DNA from 4 places in the Streptomyces sp. BR1 genome. Region 1 is predicted to be linked to each of the others. Evidence: riboswitches for the same ligand, from Rfam matches in the RefSeq annotation. Region 1 holds a riboswitch; each other region holds the start of a gene.
The links. A riboswitch is a leader RNA that binds a small molecule or an ion and turns the genes downstream of it on or off. The one in region 1 is predicted to bind cobalamin.
Positions count from the first base shown of each region.

Region 2: it holds a riboswitch for cobalamin, as region 1 does, so the genes downstream of both, metE (5-methyltetrahydropteroyltriglutamate--homocysteine S-methyltransferase) here and ACT1U9_RS00720 (HoxN/HupN/NixA family nickel/cobalt transporter) in region 1, are expected to answer to the same signal.
Region 3: it holds a riboswitch for cobalamin, as region 1 does, so the genes downstream of both, ACT1U9_RS24470 (cobalamin biosynthesis protein) here and ACT1U9_RS00720 (HoxN/HupN/NixA family nickel/cobalt transporter) in region 1, are expected to answer to the same signal.
Region 4: it holds a riboswitch for cobalamin, as region 1 does, so the genes downstream of both, ACT1U9_RS09740 (ribonucleoside-diphosphate reductase subunit alpha) here and ACT1U9_RS00720 (HoxN/HupN/NixA family nickel/cobalt transporter) in region 1, are expected to answer to the same signal.

Region 1 covers NZ_CM126252.1:161,940-166,724, forward strand. Annotated here, with positions in the region: gene ACT1U9_RS00710 (helix-turn-helix transcriptional regulator) at 1-408, opposite strand, end outside; gene ACT1U9_RS00715 (NAD(P)H-binding protein) at 525-1,364, shown strand; gene ACT1U9_RS00720 (HoxN/HupN/NixA family nickel/cobalt transporter) at 1,357-2,517, opposite strand; cobalamin riboswitch at 2,515-2,720, opposite strand; gene ACT1U9_RS00725 (TetR/AcrR family transcriptional regulator) at 3,199-3,960, shown strand; gene ACT1U9_RS00730 (hypothetical protein) at 4,092-4,785, shown strand, end outside.
Region 2 covers NZ_CM126252.1:1,533,603-1,538,387, forward strand. Annotated here, with positions in the region: gene ACT1U9_RS06285 (VOC family protein) at 1-21, shown strand, start outside; gene metE (5-methyltetrahydropteroyltriglutamate--homocysteine S-methyltransferase) at 78-2,396, opposite strand; cobalamin riboswitch at 2,567-2,764, opposite strand; gene ACT1U9_RS06295 (molybdopterin-dependent oxidoreductase) at 3,029-4,785, shown strand, end outside.
Region 3 covers NZ_CM126252.1:5,613,263-5,618,047, reverse strand. Annotated here, with positions in the region: gene ACT1U9_RS24480 (inorganic phosphate transporter) at 1-1,248, shown strand, start outside; gene ACT1U9_RS24475 (hypothetical protein) at 1,278-1,502, shown strand; cobalamin riboswitch at 1,606-1,803, shown strand; gene ACT1U9_RS24470 (cobalamin biosynthesis protein) at 1,860-2,789, shown strand; gene ACT1U9_RS24465 (cobyric acid synthase) at 2,786-4,294, shown strand; gene cobN (cobaltochelatase subunit CobN) at 4,291-4,785, shown strand, end outside.
Region 4 covers NZ_CM126252.1:2,320,568-2,325,352, reverse strand. Annotated here, with positions in the region: gene ACT1U9_RS09740 (ribonucleoside-diphosphate reductase subunit alpha) at 1-2,014, opposite strand, end outside; cobalamin riboswitch at 2,142-2,266, opposite strand; gene mctP (monocarboxylate uptake permease MctP) at 2,448-4,079, opposite strand; gene ACT1U9_RS09730 (DUF3311 domain-containing protein) at 4,076-4,333, opposite strand; gene ACT1U9_RS09725 (GntR family transcriptional regulator) at 4,485-4,785, opposite strand, start outside.

The sequences.
Region 1 (4,785 bases):
AGGCGTGCCCGCCGTGACGGGCAGGCGCCACCAGTCGGTGCCGTCCAGGACCCCGGCCTTCGACGCGGCCTCGGCGTCGGGCCGCAGCGTCGAGGGAAGCGCCCGGATCAACTTGCGCAGTGCCGTACGCAGTTCGGGCGAAGCCGCCGACGGCCCCGTGACCAGGAACATCGCACGGATCTCGGTGGCGGTCAGCCCGGTGAGATCGGTGCGGGCCCCGCCGACGAGCGACCAGCCGCCGCCCCGCCCGTGCTGGGAGTAGACGGGGATGCCGGCGGCCGCCAGCGCCTCCAGGTCGCGGCGCGCGGTGCGTTCGGACACCTCCAGCTCCGCCGCCACCTCGCGCGCGGTCACGCGCCTGCGGGTCTGCAGGAACAGCAGGGTCGCCACCAGACGATCGGCTCTCATACCGATCATTCTCGTTGGGAAACTGGCCAGGAGATGGCCAGTTCGGCTTCCAGGATGAGTACAGATCGAGCGCGGCGGAACGAAAGCCGCGCCACACCGACCATCTTGGAGAAATCATGATCGTGGTGACCGGAGCCACCGGAAATGTCGGACGGCATCTCGTCCACACCCTCGCCGCAGCGGGTGAGTGGGTCACGGCGCTCTCCCGTCGGGTGCCGACCGGGAACGTGCCGGGCAACGTCGAGTTCCAGCAGGCCGATCCGGCCCGGCCCGACAGCCTCAAGCGCGTCCTCGACGGGGCCGCCGCGCTGTATCTGCTGGTCCCCGGTGACGGCGAGGGCCTCGATCCGTACGCGATCCTCGACACGGCGCGGGCAGCCGGGGTCCGGCGGGTCGTCCTCCAGTCCTCGCAGGCCACCGCGACCCGGCCGGACTCCCCCGCGCACGCCCGGCTGCGCGCCTTCGAGGACGCCGTACGGGAGTCGGGCCTCGGCTGGACGGTCCTGCGGCCCAGCGGGTTCGCCTCCAACGCCTATATGTGGGCGGCCTCGGTCCGCTCGGACCGGCTGGTCACCGCGCCCTTCGGCGAGGTCGGCCTGCCCGTGATCGATCCGGCCGACATCGCCGCCGTCGCCGCCGCGGCCCTGCGCGACGGGAGCCACGCGGGCCGGACGTACGAACTCACCGGACCGGCCCCGGTCTCGCCGCGCGAGCAGGCGACGGCGATCGGTGATGCGCTGGGGACGCCGGTGCGGTTCGTCGAGCAGAGCCGGTCCGAGGCGCGGGAGTTGATGCTGCGCTTCATGCCGGAGCCCGCGGTCGAGGGCACGCTCGGCATCCTCGGCGAACCCACGCCCGAGGAGCGGCGGGTGAGCCCGGCCGTGGAGCGGATACTCGGCCGGGCACCGCGTACGTTCGCCGCGTGGGCGGCGGACAACGTCGTGGCCTTCAGATGACGTCCGCGGGTGCGGCCGTGTCCGGGCTGCCCTGACCGGGCACCTCGGCCGCGGCGGCCCGCACCGCCCAGCGCTGCTCGACCCTGGCCAGCCGCCAGTACGCCAGGGCGGCGGCCCACACCGCGACGAAGAGGCCGACGATGATGAACCCGACGTTGTCCAGGTTGAGTCCGGCGACCCACCCGGTGAGCCCGTCGCTCAGGTCGAGCTTGTCGTGCAGCACGCCCACCAGCTCGATCGTGCCGATCAGGAAGGCCACCGCGATCGAGAGCCCGGTGATGGTGAGGTTGTAGAAGACCTTGCGGACCGGGTTGGAGAATGCCCACTGGTAGGCGAAGTTCATGAACGTACCGTCGATGGTGTCGAACAGGCTCATGCCCGCCGCGAACAGCAGCGGCAGGCACAGGACGGCGTACCAGGGCAGTCCGGCCGCCGCGCCGGAGCCCGCCATGACCATCAGGGTGACCTCGGTGGCGGTGTCGAAGCCGAGCCCGAAGAGGAAGCCCAGCGGGTACATCTGGCCGGGGCGGGTGATCGACTTGGTGAACCGCCCCAGGATGCGGTTCATGAACCCGCGTGAGTCCAGGTGCTGTTCGAGCTGCACTTCGTCGTACGTTCCCGCGCGCATCGCCCGGAAGACCCGCAGGATGCCGACGAGGGCGACGAGATTGAGCGCCGCGATGAGGTAGAGGAACGAGCCGGAGACGGTGGTTCCCACGACGCCCAGCGTCTGGTGGGTGCGCGAGTCGTCGTTCATCAGGGTGCCCGCCAGCTGCGCGCCCCCGGCGACCAGCGCGGCCATCACGACCACCACGCTGGAGTGCCCGAGCGCGAACCAGAAACCCACGGACACCGGCCGCTTGCCGTCGGCCATCAGTTTGCGGGTGGTGTTGTCGATCGCCGCGATGTGGTCGGCGTCGAAGGCATGGCGCATGCCGAGGGTGTACGCGGTGATGCCCAGGCCGAGGCCGAAGGTCTTCGAGCCGACCTCGTAGTGACGCGGCACCACCAGCAGGAAGAGGATCCCGAACGCGACGATGTGCAGGGCGGCTATCACCGCCAGCAGCCAGGCAGTTCGGACGGTGTCCTCACGCCGCCAGTGAAACGGAGTGGGCAGGGTCATTCGTTCACGCTCCAGCACCTCGTGGATCATTTGCGAGATGCCGTGGCCGGTCTCCTGGCTTACGGGTGTCGCACCGCCCCTGCCTTCCCAGCGCCCTCACGGGCACCAGTGGCACAACGGGACGGGCTACCAAAGGCGTTCATGGCCTGAACGCTGTGGGACCCGATCACAGTGGCGAGGGCCGCTCCGGTCTTGCACCGGTCTTCCCGAACACCACGGCCCGCCAACCGTAGGTGGGGGTCCGCCTGACCTGCAAGTCCACCCAAATGGAGGCACTTCTTCCGGCGCGGGTGACGATCCGATTGCAGAGCGCCCGCACCCCGTCCCCCCGGCGGCGGAAGGGCAGTTGGACCGGATATGAACGCTTCCCAAGAGGAGAGAGCCCGCGCCCACCCTGCCGAACTCGCGGGCGCCTACTGGCTGAACCCCCCGCCCTCGCACCCCCTCGCGTGCACACACTGCGAACAGCAGCGGGCAGATGATGCCCCCGAAGACCCACGCCGGTCCGTGCGGCAGCGCCGCCGGTCGGCTCACCGGTGACACGACCGGCGCACGGACGCCCCGCCTCCACGCCGGGGGCTCGGGGCTGCCCGGCGCGCGCCGGATTCCCCACTCCCCCGCCATACACTGTTCGCCCTGCGTACGCCGTTCGTGGCGGCGTACAACGTGCCGTCGAGCCGATACGCTGGGGCGAAAGAGAGAGGAGGCCGGATGCCGGCCGAAACCCAGCCGACGCGGACCATCCCCTCGGTGTGGACCCGCCCCCAGCGCCGCAAGCGTGAGCAGCCGTCGCTGAGCCGTGACCACATCGTGTCGGCCGCCCTCGAACTGCTCGACGCCGAGGGCATCGACGCGCTCAGCATGCGCAAGCTCGGCAGCCGCCTCAACGCGGGCGCCACCTCGCTCTACACCCATGTGGCCAACAAGGACGAGCTCATCGAGCTGGTCGTCGACGAGATCTACGGCGAGATCGAGGTCCCGGACACCACGGACAGCCCCGACGAGTGGCGCGCGGCCGCCACCCACTGCGCCCAGAGCCTGCGCTCCGCCTTCCACCGCCACCCGTGGATCGTGTCGGTGCTCGGCGAGGCGGGAGTGGCCGCGCTCGGACCCAACATGATGCGGATGTCCGAGGGCCTGCTCGGCGTGTTCGAGCGGGCCGGGTTCACCCTGGAGGCGGCGGACCGGGCCGTCAACGCCGTCGCCGCGTATGCCATCGGAGTGTCGACCACCGAGGCCGCCTGGCTCACCACGCTGGCCCGCAGCGGTATGAGCGAACAGGAGTGGGTGGCGGGTCTGTGGCCCGCCGCCGAACGGGCCGTCGAGCCCTACCCCCGGCTGCGCAGGCTGTACGCCCTCCAGCGCGAGCAGCAGGTGGGCAGCGCCCGCGACGACGGTTTCACCGACGGTCTCGACTGCGTCCTCGACGGCCTCGAAGCCCGGCTCGCCCGCGCGCGGGGCGCCGGCGGCTGACGAGGCGCTGTCGGCGGCGCCCCGATATGCCGGTCCGCCCCGCCGTGGTTACGCTGCGCACAGCGCGAGGGGCACGAGAAGGGGCCGACCGCATGGACGACCGGCAGCGGCCCGGCGGGCCGGACTGACCCATGGGCGACTGGTACCGGCGCGAGATCCTGGACCCGGGCAAGCAGCCACTGCTGTTCCTGCTGCTCGGCTTCCTCGGGGCGTTCCTCTTCATCCGGTTCAGCGTCCGGATGATCCGCGCCGAGGTCTCCTGGTGGCCCAAGAACGTCACGCCCGGCGGGCTCCATATCCACCATGTCGTCTTCGGCGTGGTCTTCATGATCATCGGTGGTCTCGGTCTCGCCTCGCCGATCGGCGGCGAGCGTCCATGGGCCGAGATCGAGGCCGCGCTCTTCGGCATCGGCACGGCGCTCGTACTCGACGAGTTCGCCCTGATCCTGCATCTGCGGGACGTCTACTGGTCCGAGGAGGGCAGGCTCTCCGTCGACACCGTGGTGCTCGGCGCGGCGGTCTGCGGACTGCTGCTGCTGGGAGCTGCACCGTTCGGCGTCAACGACGCGTCGGTCGACGGCGCTCCCGTCTCCGGCTGGACGTACGCGGTCGTGGTCGGCGTCAACTCGGCCTTCGCACTGGTCGCCCTGAGCAAGGGCAAGGCCTTCACCGGCCTGCTCGGCGTCCTGGTCCCGCTGTTCGCCGTGGTCGGTGCCCTGCGCCTGGCCCGCCCCGGCTCGCCCTGGGCCCGGGCCCACTACCCGCCCGGCAGCCGCAAGGCCGAGCGGGCGCGGGTCCGGGAGGAGCGCGAGGGCTGGCGCCGCC
Region 2 (4,785 bases), 1.4 Mb from region 1:
CCGAAGATGGCCGACGTGTAGCGAGCTCGTATCCGTTGAGGGCCTTCACGCGTGCGTGAAGGCCCTCAACGGCCGATTCACCTACCCGCCGTCTCCGCCCTCACCGTGCGGGCGGCCGCGACCAGGTTCTCCAGGGACCGCCGGGTCTCGGCCCAGCCGCGGGTCTTGAGCCCGCAGTCCGGGTTGACCCAGAGCCGGTCGGCCGGGACGGCCTCAAGTCCCTTGCGCAGCAGGGCGGCCGCCTCCTCCGCACTCGGTACGCGCGGCGAGTGGATGTCGTAGACACCGGGGCCCACCTCGCGCGGATAGCCCGCGGCCGCGAGTTCGTCAGCGACGCGCATATGGGAGCGGGCCGCCTCCAGGCTGATGACATCCGCGTCGAGGTCGTCGATGGCGCGCAGGATGTCGCCGAACTCGGCGTAGCACATGTGCGTGTGGATCTGGGTGTCCGGACGTACGCCCGCGGTGGTCAGGCGGAACGATTCTGTCGCCCAGGCGAGATAGGCCGCGTGGTCGGCGGCGCGCAGTGGCAGCGTCTCGCGCAGGGCGGGCTCGTCGACCTGGATGACCGAAGTCCCGGACCGTTCAAGGTCGTTCACCTCGTCGCGCAGGGCGAGCGCGACCTGGCGGGCGGTGTCGGCGAGCGGCTGGTCGTCGCGGACGAACGACCAGGCCAGCATGGTGACCGGCCCGGTGAGCATGCCCTTGACCGGACGGCTGGTGAGCGACTGGGCGTACTCGGTCCAGCGCACCGTCATCGGGTGCGGCCGGGAGATGTCGCCGGCCAGGACCGGCGGGCGGACATAGCGCGTGCCGTACGACTGGACCCAGCCGTGCTGGGTGGCGAGGTAGCCGGTCAGCTGCTCGGCGAAGTACTGCACCATGTCGTTGCGTTCGGCCTCGCCGTGGACCAGGACGTCGAGGCCGGCCTTCTCCTGGAAGGCGACGACCTCGCGGATCTCGCCCCTGATGCGCTCCTCGTAGCCGTCGGTGTCGATGCGTCCGGCGCGCAGATCGGCGCGCGCGGTGCGGACCTCGGCGGTCTGCGGGAACGAGCCGATGGTGGTCGTGGGCAGTACGGGTAGGCCGAGGCGGGCGCGCTGGGCCGAGGTCCGCTCACCGTACGGCTGGGAGCGGCGGGCGTCCGCCTCGGTGACAGCGGCGCTACGCGCGCGTACCGCCGGGTCGCGGGTGAGGGCGGACCCGGCGCGGGAGGCCAGATCGGCCCGGTTGGCGGCGAGTTCGGCCGCGATGATGTCGGGGCCCTGGGCGAGGCCCCGGGCGAGGGTGACGATCTCGGCCGACTTCTGGCGGGCGAACGCCAGCCAGCGGGTGATCTGCGGATCGATGTCACGTTCCGCCGTCGCGTCGAGCGGGACGTGCAGCAGCGAGCAGGAGGCCGCGACGTCGACGCGGTCGGCGAGGCCAAGGAGTGTACCGAGGGTGGCCAGCGACTTCTCGTAGTCGTTGATCCAGATGTTGCGGCCGTTGACGACGCCCGCGACCAGGCGCTTGCCGGGCAGTCCGCCGACGGCCGCGAGGCCGTCCAGGTTGGCGGCGGCCGGTCCCGTGAAGTCCAGGCCGAGGCCGTCCACGGGCGCCTTGGCGAGGACGGGCAGGGCGTCGCCGAGCTGGTCGAAGTAGGACGCGACAAGCAGCTTGGGGCGGTCCGTGAGGCTCCCGAGCGTCTCGTACGCGCGCGTGGCGGCGGCCAGTTCGGCCGGGGTGCGGTCCTGGACGAGGGCGGGCTCGTCGAGCTGGACCCACTCGGCGCCCGCCGCCCGCAGATCTGCGAGCACTTCGGCGTAGACGGGCAGCAGCCGCTCCAGCAGGGTCAGCGGCTCGAAGTCCGGGGCGACCGAGGGGGCGGGCTTGGCGAGCAGCAGATAGGTGACCGGGCCGACCAGGACGGGCCGGGCGGCGACGCCGAGCGCGAGCGCCTCGGTGAGCTCGGCGACCTGCTTGGCGGAGTCGGCGCCGAAGGCGGTGTCGGGGCCGAGTTCGGGCACCAGGTAGTGGTAGTTCGTGTCGAACCACTTGGTCATCTCCAGCGGCGCCACGTCCTGGGTGCCGCGTGCCATGGCGAAGTAGCCGTCCAGCGCGTCGGCTTCGACGGCGGCGCGGTGGCGGGCGGGGATCGCGCCGATCATCACGCTGGTGTCGAGGACGTGGTCGTAGTACGAGAAGTCGCCGGTGGGGACCTCGTGGATGCCCGTGTCGGCGAGTTGGAGCCAGGTGGCGCGGCGCAGCTCGCGGGAGGTGTCCCGCAGCTCCTCGGCGCTGACGCGGCCCTTCCAGTAGCCCTCGACGGCCTTCTTCAGTTCACGGTGCCGGCCCTGGCGCGGGTAGCCGTACACGGTGGCCCGTGCTGCCGCGGCTGCGGACTTGGTGGTCACGGATCTCTCCTTCGCGAGAATGTCCCGGAACGACCCCGGCACGGGTCGCGGACGCGAAGGGATGACGGACGGGGCCACGCGCGCGAGCTGCCGCGCCGATACGCCCGCCGTACACGCCGACCCGCCCACGAGGTCACCGGGATCTCCGCGCGCGTGGGTCCGCGCGCGGGCAGCGGGCAGGTCTTCGGACTCGCGGGCACGTACACCGGTCTCCCGGCGGACTCCTAGTGGCCGTCGCTTCCCGGACCCGGTCGGGTCCAGTGCGTATGACGGCGGTCGTTCCCGCTCACCGCTGCGGGGCAGTCCCGGATTCCCACCGGGTTCCCTCTTGCGACGCGCCTGCCTGGCGGACAGGTGCGAACCAGCTGCGTGAGCCACCCTACAGAGTGCGTCGGACAATCGCGCTCAGTAATAAATCGGGCCACCCATGGCCTGTTTCAGCCCCCTTTTACGTCCCCGTTCGGGCCCGCCCACGCGCGCGTTGCCGCAGTCGAACACTCATGCTCACATCCTCGGGTCGCGGTTAGTGTGGCTCGCGTAACCACGCACGATCTCCGCGCGTGACATCGACGTAACGGGCATTTCGTACGGTCGGAACACAAGGATCCGGCCGGGACGAGAGGGGACCCCCGTTGACCGCACAGGACTCGCGGACCGGCACCGAGCAGGTCCGCACGGTCTGCTCGTACTGCGGTGTGGGCTGCGGGATGGTCCTCGACATCGGTGCGGGCCCCGACGGGCGGCGCACCGTGCTCAAGGCGTCCGGCGACAAGACCCACCCCGCCAATTCCGGCCGCCTGTGCACCAAGGGCGCGACCACCGCCGACATGCTGGCCGCACCAGGGCGGCTCACCACCGCGCTCGTGCGGGGCGAGCGCGGGGACGGGCCCGTCGCCGCCCCGGTGGACGGTGCGATCACCGCCACCGCACACCGCCTGCGGTCCATCGTCGACGAGCACGGGCCGGACGCCGTCGCGCTGTATGTTTCCGGCCAGATGAGCCTCGAGGCGCAGTACCTGGCGAACAAGCTGGCCAAGGGGTTCATCGGGACCAACCAGATCGAGTCCAACTCCCGGCTGTGCATGGCCAGTGCGGGCAGCGGCTACAAGCTGTCGCTCGGAGCGGACGGCCCGCCCGGCTCGTACGAGGACTTCGACACGGCGGACGTGTTCCTCGTCATCGGCTCCAACATGGCCGACTGCCACCCCATCCTCTTTCTGAGGATGATGGAGCGGGTCAAGGCGGGCGCGAAGCTGATCGTCGTCGACCCCCGGCGGACCGCGACCGCCGCCAAGGCCGACCTGTTCCTCCAGATCGAGCCGGGAGCCGATCTCGCGCTGCTCAACGGGCTGCTGCACCTGCTCCACGAGAACGGGGACACCGACCCCGCCTTCATCGCCGGGCACACCGAGGGCTGGGAGGCGATGGAGGAGTTCCTGGCCGACTACGCGCCCGCCACGGTCGCCGGGATCACCGGGATCACCGAGGACGACATCCGTACGGCGGCGCGGTGGATCGGGGCGGCCGGGGAGTGGATGAGCTGCTGGACGATGGGGCTCAACCAGTCCACCCATGGCACCTGGAACACCAACGCCCTGGTCAATCTGCATCTGGCGACCGGCGCGATCTGCCGCCCGGGCAGCGGACCGTTCTCGCTCACCGGCCAGCCGAACGCGATGGGCGGCCGCGAGATGGGCTACATGGGCCCCGGGCTGCCCGGACAGCGCTCGGTCCTCGTGGACGCGGACCGGGCGTTCACCGAGGAGCTGTGGGAGCTGCCCGCGGGCACACTGCGCACCGACGGGGCGGGGCTCGGCACCATCGAGATGTTCCGGCGGATGGCCGAGGGGGACATCAAGGCGTGCTGGATCATCTGCACCAACCCGGTCGCCTCGGTCGCCAACCGCCGCACCGTCATCGAGGGCCTGGAGGTGGCCGAATTCGTCGTCGCCCAGGACGCGTTCGCCGAGACCGAGACCAACGCGTACGCCGATGTGGTCCTGCCCGCCGCGCTGTGGACCGAGGCCGAGGGTGTGCTGGTCAACAGCGAGCGCAACCTGACGCTGGCCCGCCGCGCCGTCGACCCGCCCGGCGAGGCGCTGCCCGACTGGCAGATCATCGCCCGGGTGGCGTGCGCGATGGGGTATGAGGAGGCGTTCACCTACGCCTCGGCCGAGGAGATCTTCGAGGAGATCAAGCGCGCCCACAATCCCGCGACCGGCTACGACCTGCGCGGGATCAGCTACGAGCGGCTGCGCGCCACACCCGTCCAGTGGCCTGCCGCCAACTCCGGGGAACCGGACCGCAATCCCATCCGTTATGTGGACGGGAAGGGCGGTGGCCCGGAGTTTCCGACCGCGAGCGGGCGGGCGGTGTTCCACGCCCGGCC
Region 3 (4,785 bases), 5.5 Mb from region 1:
GCCATTGTGGTCGTGACAGCTCTAGTGTTCGATTTCACGAACGGTTTCCATGACACCGCCAACGCGATGGCCACGACCATCTCGACCGGCGCCCTGAAGCCCAAAGCCGCCGTGGCCATGTCCGCGGCGCTCAACCTGGTCGGCGCGTTCCTGTCGGTGGAGGTCGCCAAGACGATCTCCGGCGGGATCATCAACGAAAAGGGCATCAGAACCGAGGTGATCTTCGCGGCGCTCGTCGGCGCCATCCTCTGGAACCTGGTGACCTGGCTGCTCGGCCTGCCGTCCAGCTCCTCGCACGCCCTGTTCGGCGGTCTGATCGGCGCGGCCGTGATGTCGGCCGGCTGGTCCTCGGTCAACGGCTCCACCGTCGTCACCAAGGTGCTGCTCCCGGCCGTCGCCGCCCCGATCGTCGCGGGCTTCGCCTCGATGCTGGCGACGCGCCTGACGTACCGGATCAACCGGAACACCGACGAGAAGGCCACCGCCAAGGGCTACCGGGCGGGCCAGATCGCCTCCGCCGGTCTCGTCTCGCTCGCCCACGGCACCAACGACGCGCAGAAGACCATGGGCATCATCACGCTCGCCCTGGTCACCGGCGGTGTGCTGCACCCGGGCGCCAACCCCCCGATGTGGGTCATCGTCTCGGCCGGCATGGCCATCGCCATGGGCACCTACCTCGGCGGCTGGCGCATCATCCGCACCATGGGCAAGGGCCTGACCGAGCTCGCGCCGCCGCAGGGCTTCGCCGCCCAGTCCGGTGCCGCCACCGTCATCCTGGCCTCCTCGCACCTCGGCTTCTCGCTCTCCACCACCCAGGTCTGCTCCGGCTCCGTCATGGGCGCCGGCCTCGGCCGCAAGGGCGGTGTGGTCCGCTGGTCCACCGCGACCCGGATGTTCGTCGCGTGGGGCCTGACCCTGCCGGCCGCGGGTCTGGTCGGCGCCGGCGCCGAATTCCTGACCGGCCAGGGCACCTGGGGCATTGTCCTGGTGGCGATCCTGCTGGTCGCGGGCTCCGGCTTCATCTGGAAGCTGTCGCGCCGCGAGCCGGTCTCCCACACCGACGTCACCAACGCCCCGGCCGACGCCGTGACCGAGACCCCGGCCGAGCCCGCGGGTGTCGTCACCACCGCGATCGCCGCGGTCACCCCGCCCCCGACCGTCGCCGCCGTGGCCGCCGATCTGACGGCCACCATCCCGGCCCCGGCCCCGGTGGCCCCCGCCGACCCGGCCCGCCCGGCCGCCGTCTGACCCGGCCGCGCACCCTCTAAGGAATCGTCATGCACATCGACTGGGCAGCTCTCGGCACCGTCTTCGGTGTCAGCCTCATCGTCACCGTCGGCCTGGTGGGCCTGTTCACCGTCGGGATCGTCGGCCTCAGCAAGCAGCAGTCGGCCGCGTCCGGCAAGGGCAACGTCGCCCTGGCCCGCACCACCGCGTACGCCTGCTTCGCGCTCTGCGCGGCGGCCGTCGCGTACGGCATCAACCTGATCGTCGCCAAGTAACAGCGACTGTCCACGCGTCTCCAGAACCGCCCTCCGGTCTCCCCGGAGGGCGGTTCTCTGTGTGCCTCGGCACACTCTCCCGTCGCAGGTCAGCAGCGAGTTGACGGGCGTTCGCGGGCGTGGTGGACTGCCCGAGCCATTTACGGCGGCAGAAGAGGAAGCCGGTGCGAATCCGGCGCGGTCCCGCCACTGTCATCGGGGAATGAACCCCTGTGAGCCAGGAACTCTCACCGCCGGTCGACGTCGTACCAGGGCGCGGACACCCTGAGTGAGGACATACCGCCATGCGCGCCTGCCTGTTGCCGGCACCCCCCAGAAGTACCGGAGCTCTCCGCGGCGTTGCGGCGGGCTGATCCGATGCGTGCCGATCGCACCTTCGCGTACGGCGCCACCGCCGGGCTCCTCGGCGACCTGCTCCTCGGCGATCCCCGCCGGGGGCATCCGGTCGCCGCGTTCGGCCGCGCCGCGGCCGCCGTCGAGCGCGCGCTGTGGCGCGACCACCGGGGCTGGGGCGCACTGCACACCGCCGTGTGCGCCGGAGGCGCCGCGAGCGCCGCGCTGCTCGCCACGCGCGCGCTGCGCGACCGCCCCGCCGCGTCCGTCGCCCTGACCGCCGCCGCCACCTGGGCCGTCGTCGGCGGCACTTCGCTGGGCCGCGAGGCCCGCGCGATCGGCGCCGCCCTTGAGGCCGGGGACGTCGAGGCCGCCCGCGCGCGGCTGCCGCATCTGTGCGGGCGCGACCCGCAGTCCCTGGACGCGCCCGGCATCGCGCGCGCGGTCGTCGAGTCCGTCGCCGAGAACACCTCCGACGCCGTGGTGGGCGCGCTGGTGTGGGGCGCGCTCGCGGGCGTGCCCGGCCTGGTCGCGTTCCGGGCCGTCAACACCCTGGACGCGATGGTCGGTCACCGTTCGCCGCGCCATCTGCGGTACGGGTGGGCCTCGGCACGCCTGGACGACGTGGCGGGCTGGCCGGGCGCCCGGCTCACCGCCGCGCTCGCCGTGGCCGCCGGGGGCGCGCCGGGAGCCGCCGCGCGCGCGTGGCGGTCCGACGCGGCCAAGCATCCGAGCCCCAACGCCGGCCCCGTCGAGGCGTCGTTCGCGGGCGCGTTGGGCGTACGTCTTGGCGGCACCCTCTCGTACGGCGGCCGGGTCGAGCACCGTCCTGTGCTCAACAACGGCGGGCGCGCGGTGGAAGTTCCCGACATCGAGCGGGCGGTGCGGCTGTCGCGGCGGGTGGGCTGGCTGGCGCTCGGCGTGGCGATCGCGGTGAGGAAGGTACGGACATGAGTGGCGGACTGCTGGTCGCGGGCACCACCTCCGACGCCGGGAAGAGCGTCGTCACCGCCGGGATCTGCCGGTGGCTGGTGCGCCGGGGCGTCAAGGTCGCGCCCTTCAAGGGACAGAACATGTCCCTCAACTCCTTCGTCACCCGCGAGGGCGCCGAGATCGGGCGCGCCCAGGCCATGCAGGCCCAGGCCGCGCGCGTGGAGCCGTCGGCGCTGATGAACCCCGTGCTGCTCAAGCCGGGGAGCGACCGGTCGAGCCAGGTCGTACTGATGGGCAAGCCGGTCGGCGAACTGAGCGCCCGCGGCTACCACGGCGGGCGCCAGGAAGCGCTTCTCGGGACCGTCGTGGACTGTCTGGAGCGGCTGCGGGGCACATATGACGCCGTGATCTGCGAGGGGGCGGGCAGTCCGGCCGAGATCAACCTGCGGCGCACCGACATCGTCAACATGGGCATCGCGCGCGCCGCGAAGCTCCCGGTGGTCGTGGTCGGCGACATCGACCGGGGCGGGGTCTTCGCCTCGTTCTTCGGTACGACCGCGCTCCTTTCGCCGGAGGACCAGGCGCTGGTCGCCGGGTACATCGTCAACAAGTTCCGCGGCGACGTCTCGCTCCTTCAGCCCGGCATCGACATGCTGCGCGGCCTCACCGGACGTCATACGTACGGGATCCTGCCGTACGCGCACGGGCTCGGCATCGACGAGGAGGACGGCCTGCGAGTGTCGCTGCGCGGCGCCGTGCGCGAGTCCGTGGTGGCGCCGCCGATCGGCGAGGACGTGCTGCGGGTCGCGGTCTGCGCGATCCCGCTGATGTCCAACTTCACCGACGTCGACGCGCTCGCCGCCGAACCCGGCGTGGTCGTACGGTTCGTGGACCGGCCCGAGGAACTGGCCGACGCGGATCTGGTCGTCGTGCCGGGAACCCGGGGCACGGTCCGGGCGTTGGAATGGCTGAGGGAACGGGGGCTGGCGCGGGAGCTGGCGCGCAGGGCGGCCGAGGGGCGTCCGGTGCTGGGGATCTGCGGCGGGTTCCAGGTGCTCGGTGAGCACATCGATGACGAGGTCGAGTCACGGGCGGGTTCCGTGACGGGTCTCGGACTGCTGCCCGTGCGGGTGCGGTTCGCGGCCCGGAAGACACTTGCACGGCCGACCGGCGAGGCGCTGGGCGAGCGCGTGGAGGGATACGAGATCCACCACGGCGTCGCCGAAGTGCTGGGCGGGGAAGCCTTCTTGGACGGATGCCGGGTCGGTGCGGTCTGGGGGACGCACTGGCACGGGTCACTTGAGAGCGACGGATTCAGACGACGGTTCCTGGAGCAGGTCGCGAGCGCCGCGGGTCGGCGTTTCGTGCCCGCCCCGGACACCTCGTTCGGCGCGCTGCGCGAAGAGCAGCTGGACCGCCTCGGCGACCTCATCGAAGAACACGCGGACACGGACGCGCTCATGCGGCTCATCGAGCAGGGCGCGCCCGCAGGACTTCCCTTCATCGCACCTGGAGCACCCGCATGAGCACTGTGCTGTTGTTGTCGACCGCCGACACGGATCTCCTGGCGGCCCGGGCCTCCGGGGCGCCCTACCGGATCGGCAACCCCACCCGTATCGACGTGGCCGAGGAGCTGCCCGCGCTCATCGAGGGCGCGTCGGTGGCCGTCGTGCGCCTCCTCGGCGGCAAGCGCGCCTGGGAGGACGGGCTCGCGGCGCTCAAGGCGTCCGGGATCCCGACCGTGCTGCTCGGCGGCGAGTCCGTGCCGGACGCGGAGCTGATGGCCGAGTCGTCGGTCCCGGCCGGCGTGGTCGCGGAGGCCCTGCGCTATCTGGTCGAGGGCGGCCCCGGCAACCTCGTGGAGCTCGCCCGGTTCCTCTCCGACACCGTGCTGCTGACGGGTGTCGGCTTCGCCGAGCCGCAGAAGATGCCGGAGTGGGGCGTGCACGGCACGCGCGCGTACGTGGAGGGGCGCCCCACCGTGGGCGTGCTCTTCTACCGCGCCCATGAGCTCTCC
Region 4 (4,785 bases), 2.2 Mb from region 1:
TGGCGTCGCGCAGCGCCTCGCGGGACTGCGCGTCCCACACGCCGAGCTTCTTCAGGTCCTCGACCAGGTAGCCGTTGACCTGGAGGAACTCACCGGACAGCGTCTCGCGCTTGAAGAGGTTGGAGACCTGCGGCTCGATGCACTCGTACACGCCCGCGATGGACGCGATGGTCGCGGTCGGGGCGATCGCGAGCAGCAGCGAGTTGCGCATGCCCACGGCGGCGATCCGCTCGCGCAGGGCCGCCCAGCGCTCGGGCCAGTTCAGCTCGACGTCGTAGTGGTCGGGGTGCAGGACGCCGCGGGCCGTGCGGGTCTTGTCCCAGGCCGGGAGTGGGCCGGAGCGCTCGGCGAGGTCGCAGGACGCCTCGTACGCGGTGAGCATGATGCGCTCGGCGAGCCTGGTGGAGAGGGCCTTCGCCTCGGGGGAGTCGAAGGGCAGGCGCAGCTTGAAGAAGACGTCCTGCAGACCCATCGCGCCCAGGCCCACCGGACGCCACTTGGCGTTGGAGCGGCCGGCCTGCTCGGTCGGGTAGAAGTTGATGTCGACGACGCGGTCGAGGAACGTCACGGCGGTGCGGACGGTCTCGTCCAGGCGCTCCCAGTCGATCTCGCCGGAGGCCAGCACGAACGCGCCGAGGTTGACCGAGCCGAGGTTGCAGACCGCCGTCTCGCCGTCGTCGGTGACCTCCAGGATCTCCGTGCAGAGATTCGAGGAGTGGACGGTGTGACCGGGCTCCGCCGTCTGGTTGGCGGTGCGGTTGGAGGCGTCCTTGAAGGTCATCCAGCCGTTGCCGGTCTGCGCGAGCGTGCGCATCATCCGGCCGTACAGGTCCCGGGCCGGGATGGTCTTCTGCGCCAGACCGGCGGCCTCCGCCTTGCGGTACGCGGCGTCGAACTCGTCGCCCCACAGGTCGACCAGCTCCGGCACGTCGGCCGGCGAGAACAGCGACCAGGTGCCGTCCGTGTCCACGCGGCGCATGAACTCGTCCGGGATCCAGTGCGCCAGGTTCAGGTTGTGCGTACGCCGGGCGTCCTCACCGGTGTTGTCGCGCAGCTCCAGGAACTCCTCGATGTCGGAGTGCCAGGTCTCCAGGTACACCGCGGCCGCGCCCTTGCGCCGCCCGCCCTGGTTGACCGCCGCCACCGACGCGTCCAGCGTCTTCAGGAACGGGACGATGCCGTTGGAGTGGCCGTTGGTGCCCCGGATGAGCGAACCGCGCGAGCGGATACGGGAGTACGACAGGCCGATGCCGCCCGCGTGCTTCGACAGGCGCGCCACCTGGTGGTAGCGGTCGTAGATCGAGTCCAGCTCGTCGAGCGGCGAGTCGAGCAGGTAGCAGCTCGACATCTGCGGGTGGCGGGTGCCGGAGTTGAAGAGCGTGGGGGAGGACGGCAGGTAGTCCAGGCGGCTCATCAGGCCGTACAGCGCGGCGACCTGGTCCAGTGCGCGCACCGAGTCGTCCTCCGCCAGGCCCGAGGCCACCCGGAGCATGAAGTGCTGCGGGGTCTCGATGACCTTGCGGGTGATGGGGTGGCGCAGCAGGTAGCGGGAGTAGAGGGTGCGCAGGCCGAAGTAGCCGAAGCGGTCGTCGGCGCCTTCCGCCAGCGACGCCTCGACCAGCGCGTCCAGGCGGGCGCGGTGCAGCCGTACGAAGTCGGCGGTGCGGTCCGCGATCAGGCCCTCGCGGTGGCCGACCTCGACCGACTCGGAGAACGACACCGAGCCCTGGGTCGCGGCCTCCTCGGCGATCGTGACCGTCAGCAGCCGGGCGGCGAGCCGGGAGTACGCCGGGTCCTCGGAGATGAGACCGGCGGCCGCCTCGGTGGCCAGCCCACGCAGCTCCGCCTCGTCCGAGCGCGCGTTGCGGCCGCGCAGCGCGGCGGCGGCGACACGGCCGGGGTCGGTGTCCGGCAGATCGGCGGTGAAGTCGGTCAGGATCCGCAGCAGGGCGGTCCCGGGGGCATCCGCCGGCTCTTCGATCGCTGAAGCGGGATCCGCTGGGGCGATGGTCACGTGGGGGCACTCCTCGCTCGGCACGGGGCCAAGCAGGGGTGCGGGCACACGACCACCCACGCAGGGGTATGCCGCGTCCACCAGCCCACTCCGCGAGGCCCGGACGTCTGGGCACCCTTGACCGGACGGCCAGGGCGCGCTGTCGGCAGGTCCTCGGACTGAACCAAGTACGCGAATGCGTACGAGTACACCGTTGCGGGACAGTTCCGGATTTCCACCGGATTCCCCTGCGGCGACAGCGAGGACGAGCATACATCTTGTGTCGGGCTTCGAGCCCACCCCCACATGTTGTGTCGTGGCGGCTTCGGAGGGTGTCCGAGTACCCAACTCCCGTAGCGGCGCGGGCATTCCCGCAGGACACAGCGACGGGCCGCCGGATCTCCCGGCGGCCCGTCGTCGGCCACGCGCGCGTGGCGCCGTGTTCAGTGGTGGTTCAGTGCGCGGCGCCCGCCGTCGCGGGCGGCAGTTCGGTCTGTACGCCCGGATCGCCCGCGTCCGCCGTGTAGTCCTCCGGGGACGTCTCGTCGACGCCGTCGGGGGCCTTCAGGGCCCGCAGGGCGACCGTCAGGACCACCGTCACCGCGACGTTCAGGACGAACGCGGTGAGGCCGATGTAGCCGATCTCACCGATGCCGGGGATCTCCTTGGAGCTGCCGCCGAAGTGCTTCTGGGTGGGGGAGGCGACCCCGTACGCGGCGAGCGTGCCGTACGCCATGCCGACGGCCCAGCCCGCGAGCAGCGCCCAGCGGTGGAACCAGCGGGTGAACAGACCGCCGACCAGCGCAGGGAACGTCTGCAGGATCCAGATGCCGCCGAGCAACTGGAAGTTGATCGCGACCGTCTTGTCCATCGTGAGGACGAAGACCAGCGCACCCACCTTCACCACGAGCGAGACCAGCTTGGAGACCTTGGCCTCCTGCGCGGGCGAGGCGTCCGGTTTGATGAAGTCCTTGTAGATGTTGCGGGTGAACAGGTTCGCCGCCGCGATCGACATGATCGCCGCGGGCACCAGCGCGCCGATGCCGATCGCCGCGAAGGCCACGCCCGCGAACCAGTCCGGGAACATGTCCTCGAAGAGCTGCGGGATCGCCAGCTGGCCGTTCTTGACCTTGACCCCGGCCGCGATCGCCATGAAGCCGAGCAGCGCGAGCAGGCCCAGCATCAGCGAGTACAGCGGCAGGATCGTGGTGTTGCGGCGGATGACGTTGCGGCTGCGCGAGGAGAGCGTCGCCGTGATCGAGTGCGGGTACATGAAGAGCGCGAGCGCCGAGCCGAGCGCGAGCGTGGCGTACGTCCACTGGCTCTTGTCGCCGGGCACCAGCGCGCCCGTGGGCTTGCCTGCCGCGTTCGGGGTGTCGAACTTGTGGCGGGCGGCGGCGAAGATGTCGTGGAAGCCGCCCAGTTTGATCGGGATGTAGATGATCGCCACCAGGATGACGATGTAGATCAGGGCGTCCTTCACGAACGCGATCAGCGCGGGCGCGCGCAGACCCGAGGAGTACGTGTACGCCGCGAGCACCGCGAACGCGATCAGCAGCGGCAGGTCCTTGAGGAACCAGTTGCCGGACCCGCCGACGCCCATCACGTCGAGCACCGCCTGGATGCCGACCAGCTGGAGCGCGATGTACGGCATCGTGGCGAGGATGCCGGTGATGGCGACCGCGAGCGAGAGGCCCTTGGAGCCGAAGCGGCCGCGCACGAAGTCCGAGGTCGTCACATAGCCGTGCTTGTGTGAGACCGACCAGAGCCGGGGCAGGAACGTGAAGATCAGCGGATAGACGAGGATCGTGTACGGCACGGCGAAGAACCCGGCCGCGCCCGCCGCGTACACCGCCGCCGGGACCGCCACGAACGTATAGGCCGTGTACAGGTCGCCGCCGAGCAGGAACCAGGTGACCCAGGTGCCGAACGAGCGCCCGCCCAGGCCCCATTCGTCCAGGCTCTGCTCGTTCTCGGCCTTGCGCCAGCGCGCGGCCATGAAGCCGATGACCGTGACGGCCAGGAAGAAGAAGATGAAGACGCCGAGCGCGACGCCGTTGACGCCGCCTTCTGCTGCGAGAGTCACTTCGACGCACCTTCCTTGCGGGTGGTGCGCTGGTCGTGCTGCCACAGCTTGTACGCGAGCATGGTGAGCGCGGTCGAGATCAGCACCCACAGCATCTGGTACCAGTAGAAGAACGGGATTCCGATGAAGGCCGGGTCGGCCTTCGCGTACGAACCGACCCAGAGCATCGCCACGAAGGGCGCGATCAGGCAGAAGGCGATGACCACGCGCACGGGCGTGATCAGCGGTCTGCTCTCCTGTGTGGACTGCGGCATATGGTGGCTCCCGTCCCCTCGCTGCTCACCTGTGCAATGCGCAGGCAATCTAGGGGACGGAATCCCGCCCCGGGAACCCCTGTACCGGATACCGGACGCGAGGTCGGGGCCGAGCCGCCGGACATGTCGGTCGTTGCGCCGCTTCGACCTCTCAGTCGGTCGGCCGCTTCAGGCGCGCGACGAACTTGTAGCGGTCGCCGCGGTACACAGAGCGCACCCACTCGACCGGTTCGCCGTCGCCGTCGATGGAGTGGCGCGAGAGCATCAGCATCGGCAGGCCCACGTCCGTGCCGAGCAGCCCGGCCTCGCGCGGGGTGGCGAGCGACGTCTCGATGGTCTCCTCGGCCTCGGCGAGCCGCACCCCGTACACCTCGTTGAGCGCGGTGTAGAGAGAGGTGTACTTGACCAGCGAGCGGCGCAGGGCCGGGAAGCGCTTGGCCGAGAGGTGGGTC